2 regions of the Blautia sp. HCP3S3_H10_2 genome follow, and region 2 is predicted to be linked to the other one. Evidence: riboswitches for the same ligand, from Rfam matches in the RefSeq annotation. Region 2 holds a riboswitch; the other holds the start of a gene.

Region 1 (2,403 bases), on a different contig from region 2:
TCTGGCTTACACGCCACAGCACCTTTCACGGCGCCATGGGAAATCTCAATTTCATCACGGATGTCAATGATCTGATAAGAATCCGCGGGTAACTTTTTTAATTCTTCTATTGTTATACTACTCATGAAAACTCTTTCTCCTAAATCTATTACTATCTTTCAGACATTATTTTCTTATTATCTCCGGCACGAAGTGTCTTTCCCCTCAGCTGCGGTTCTTGATCAGCGATATAACAAACAAGACCACTGCCAGAATTGCAAAAAACGGAATCACAGCAACCAGAATATGGAACAGTAAGAATACAATAATCAGCAGGATCACAATTCCAAGCAGCTTACTGTACCAGGTATCGAACCGCCATACATGTACATGCTCCCCGGCCTTTTCCCCTGAATTGTCTGTATTATCTGAGTAGGTGCTGTATTCCTCGTAATCCACCTGTCCATTATCTACGTCTGTGTCCAGTAAAGTACGGGCGATCAGCCTTGGATCTCCAAGCTCTGCAAGAACCTCCTGCTCATTTCTTCCCTTCCTCACCTGGGACTGAATATAATCCTCATAATAGCGCACATGCGCAGCCACCTTGCCTTCATGCATCTGCCCGGACAACTGGCTTCTCAATGTATCCAGAAATTCTGTTCTGTTCATTTAATCATTTAACCTTTCTTATATAAAGAAACTTCACTTATAAAGAACCTTCACTGCACATTCAAAATTACAGTTCACTTCAAAAACATAACCGCCACAATATCCCATCTTCTGTTTATGTGACGTATCAGCCATACTCTGAATAGTTACATTCTAACAATACTTTCTTTCATACGCAACTATTCAGTTAATAAAATTTTTGTGAAGCGTTTCTGAACACATTCTAAAAAGAAGAAATATTTTTTGTCATCCAAAAAACTTTTGTAAATTTCCACAAATATCTATTGTGTTTTTTGACAATAATGCCGTCTGTTAATTTCTTGACAAAATGTCTTTTTAATGATACAATAGACACATCAATTGAAAAGCTTCTGAATACTGACGGATCGTGGAGTTTACCACAGGGACTTCGGGAGCAGATCAAGGAAGTTATTGTGAATGATATTTACAGTAACTTAAGGAGCCGACCGTCTGGGCAGTATTTGAATTATCAGATACTGCCCTTTTTTATCGGAAGGCATCAAACAGCCATTTAATCTTACACAACGAAAGGAGCTTTTATTATGGGGTTTAAAAGTGACATCGAAATCGCACAGGAATGCGAAATGAAACCAATTACTGAGATTGCCAAAAAGGCAGGTATTGAAGACAAGTACCTTGAGCAGTACGGCAAATACAAAGCAAAAATTGATTATAATCTTTTAAAGGAAACAGATAAAAAAGATGGAAAACTGATCCTGGTTACCGCCATCAACCCAACTCCGGCAGGAGAAGGAAAAACCACTACTACTGTTGGTCTTGCAGATGCTATGCAGCAGCTTGGTAAAAATGTTATGGTAGCTCTTCGTGAGCCATCCCTTGGACCTGTATTTGGTGTAAAGGGCGGCGCAGCAGGCGGCGGATACGCACAGGTTGTTCCTATGGAGGATATCAACCTTCATTTCACAGGTGACTTCCATGCCATCGGTGCAGCAAACAACCTTCTTGCAGCAATGATCGACAACCACATTTTCCAGGGAAATGCCCTGAACATCGACCCACGTAAGATCACATGGAGAAGATGCGTAGATATGAACGACCGTCAGCTCCGTAACGTAGTAGACGGACTTGGCGGAAGAACAAATGGTATGCCTCGTGAAGACGGCTATGACATCACCGTTGCTTCTGAGATCATGGCAGTTCTTTGTCTTGCAAGTGACATCAAAGACCTGAAAGAAAGACTTTCCAGAATCATCATTGGATATACATATGGCAAACCATCTGAGCAGAAACCTGTAACAGCAGGTGACCTTCACGCAGAGGGCGCTATGACAGCACTTCTGAAAGATGCCCTGAAACCAAACCTGGTTCAGACTCTGGAGCATGTACCGGCAATTGTTCACGGCGGACCATTTGCAAACATCGCTCATGGATGTAACTCCGTAACAGCAACCAGAATGGCTCTTAAACTTGCTGACTATGCTATCACAGAGGCTGGTTTCGGTGCTGACCTTGGTGCTGAGAAATTCCTTGATATCAAGTGCCGTATGGCTGGTCTGAAACCAAATGCAGTTGTTATCGTTGCAACTGTCCGTGCACTGAAATATAACGGTGGTGTTCCGAAAGCAGATCTGAATAATGAGAACCTGGAAGCTCTTGAGAAAGGTCTTCCGAACCTGCTGAAACACGTAAGCAATATCAAGAATGTTTACAAGCTTCCATGTGTTGTTGCAATCAACGCATTCCCAACCGATACAAAAGCAGAGCTCGACCTTG
Region 2 (2,403 bases):
TCAAGTGCCTCATCTGTATATCCTGGTGCGATCACACCATCGGAAACCTCTCTCTTGATCAGAAGTGCAGTATCTTTGTCACATACATCCGAAAGAGAAATAAAATCTCCAAAAGATGACATACGGTCTGCACCTCTGGCACGTGCATATGCACAGGCTAACGGAGAAAAATTTTTCCAATCCATGTCATCTACCCAGTAGATTTTTGCAAGTGTCTCATTCAGCGGAAGTCCGATAGACGCCCCGGCTGGTGAAACATGCTTGAAAGAAGTTGCCGCCGGAAGCCCGGTTGCTTTTTTCAGATCCCGTACCAGCTGCCAGCCATTAAGAGCATCCAGGAAATTGATATATCCAGGTCTTCCAGAAAGTACTTTGATCGGCAGTTCGCTTCCATCCTCCATATAGATCTTAGATGGTTTCTGATTTGGATTGCAGCCATATTTTAATTCTAATTCTTTCATCTACTTTTCCTCCATTTCTCACGTAGAATCTGTCTCTTACCAGATCGTATCAGCTTTTATCAATGATTTTTATTTATGATCTTTGATTCATATTTTCCTGTCTCAATATCAATATATCTAACAAAAAGAGAAACCTTATTATCTTCGTTCAGATTTTCCCAAAGCATCGCTGCAAATTCATCCATGTTGTCCGGGATCTGAACCAGCTTTGGCTCGCCCTCGAAACTTGGAAGGGGATTTCCATCACATTTGTAAGTGTGAATGAAATGTCCTTCTCCTGCTTTTGCGTTCTGATATGCAAATGTATAACGGTTACAGGAAGATGGATCTCCGTTATTACTCTTTAAAATTGACATTGCATAGCTATAAGATCCGTTTTCCACATGCATGATTCCGGAAATACGTGGTGTATAGTTAGGACCATCCGGCTCAAATTCCCTGGAGCGTAAGGACTGCTCAAAAGTAAGCTGCTGATCCATTCCTTCATAAATGGTATCTGTCTGGTCACCATTCGTCACGATTGTTTTATTTCCAAGCACACGGACAGGTGCATAAATGATCAGGCTTGGATCTACCAGCTTGGAAGGATCAAATGCCTGTGTACGGATTCCCTCGCCGTCTTCTACAAACACACGGTTACGGCTGTTCTCACTTCTTCCCATAATGAAATATGCGGTAACGGCTTTGGTTCCGTCAGCGCTGCGTCCAATAATGATTCCTCTTCCAGGGTATGAATTTCCCCTCAGTTCTTTGTCCAGTGCTATCATTTCCATGCAGATGTTCTCCTTTCAGATTTCCTTAGAATAATTTTTATATAATAGGAGATTCCAACGGAATTTCCTATTACATAAAAAAACGCCTGGGAAGCCCTTCTTCCAGGCTGCCCAGGCGGTCGGCACAAATGAATCCCTGCACTCCCTGTGGGTAGTCCCACGATCCGCCAGTCATGCAGTTCTTTTTTATACTACATTATTTCTTTTTGTATTTCAAGATGGAAATTTTTTTATTCTTTATAAAATTTTTTTGTAAAAAGGCCATCTAAAAAGACGGCCTTTCTGATCTCATTCTTATTTGTCATCCACACTGTAGTTTGGTGCTTCTTTTGTAATATGGATATCGTGAGGATGAGACTCTTTCAGGGATGCAGCAGAAATCTTAACGAATTTACCATTCTGCTTCAGAGCTTCGATATTCTCTGCTCCACAGTAACCCATACCGGAACGAAGACCTCCGATCAGCTGGAATACAGTATCCTCAAGGTGTCCCTTGTATGCAACACGGCCTTCTACGCCTTCTGGTACAAGCTTCTTAGCATTCTCCTGGAAATAACGGTCCTTGCTTCCATTCTCCATAGCTGCAATGGATCCCATTCCACGGTAAACTTTGTATTTTCTTCCCTGGTATAACTCGAAGGTTCCCGGGCTCTCATCGCATCCTGCGAACATGCTTCCCATCATACAAACATTAGCTCCGGCTGCGATTGCCTTGGTGATATCTCCAGAATACTTGATACCGCCGTCTGCAATGATCGGAATGCCATAGCGCTTCGCTACTTCATAGCAATCCATAACAGCTGTGATCTGCGGTACACCAATACCGGCAACTACACGGGTCGTACAGATAGAACCAGGTCCGATACCAACCTTAACTGCATCTACACCAGCATCAATAAGTGCCTTGGTAGCAGCTCCGGTAGCAACATTACCTGCAATAACCTGCAGTTCCGGATATGCAGCCTTAATCTCACGTACAGTACGGAGAATATTCTCAGAATGGCCATGAGCGGAGTCTACGACGATAGCGTCTACATTGGCCTTCACAAGTGCGTCTACACGGGCCAGCACGTTAGCAGTAATACCAACAGCAGCACCACAGAGAAGACGTCCCTGCTCATCCTTTGCAGCCAGCGGATATTTGATCTGTTTCTCAATATCCTTGATGG

What was found. Region 2 has a riboswitch for ZMP and ZTP ahead of ACTQWB_RS13965 (IMP cyclohydrolase). Riboswitches for the same ligand answer to the same signal wherever they lie in the genome.
Region 1: another riboswitch for ZMP and ZTP. It lies ahead of ACTQWB_RS00410 (formate--tetrahydrofolate ligase); the one in region 2 lies ahead of ACTQWB_RS13965 (IMP cyclohydrolase).

What each region holds. Positions count from the first base shown of each region.
Region 1 is NZ_JBQKCL010000001.1:83,609-86,011, reverse strand. It holds partial or broken gene ACTQWB_RS00420 (ATP-binding protein) at 1-125, opposite strand, end outside; gene ACTQWB_RS00415 (DUF1700 domain-containing protein) at 205-648, opposite strand; ZMP/ZTP riboswitch at 1,013-1,132, shown strand; gene ACTQWB_RS00410 (formate--tetrahydrofolate ligase) at 1,212-2,403, shown strand, end outside.
Region 2 is NZ_JBQKCL010000013.1:50,647-53,049, reverse strand. It holds gene ACTQWB_RS13970 (phosphoribosylaminoimidazolecarboxamide formyltransferase) at 1-461, opposite strand, end outside; gene ACTQWB_RS13965 (IMP cyclohydrolase) at 521-1,234, opposite strand; ZMP/ZTP riboswitch at 1,337-1,419, opposite strand; gene guaB (IMP dehydrogenase) at 1,529-2,403, opposite strand, start outside.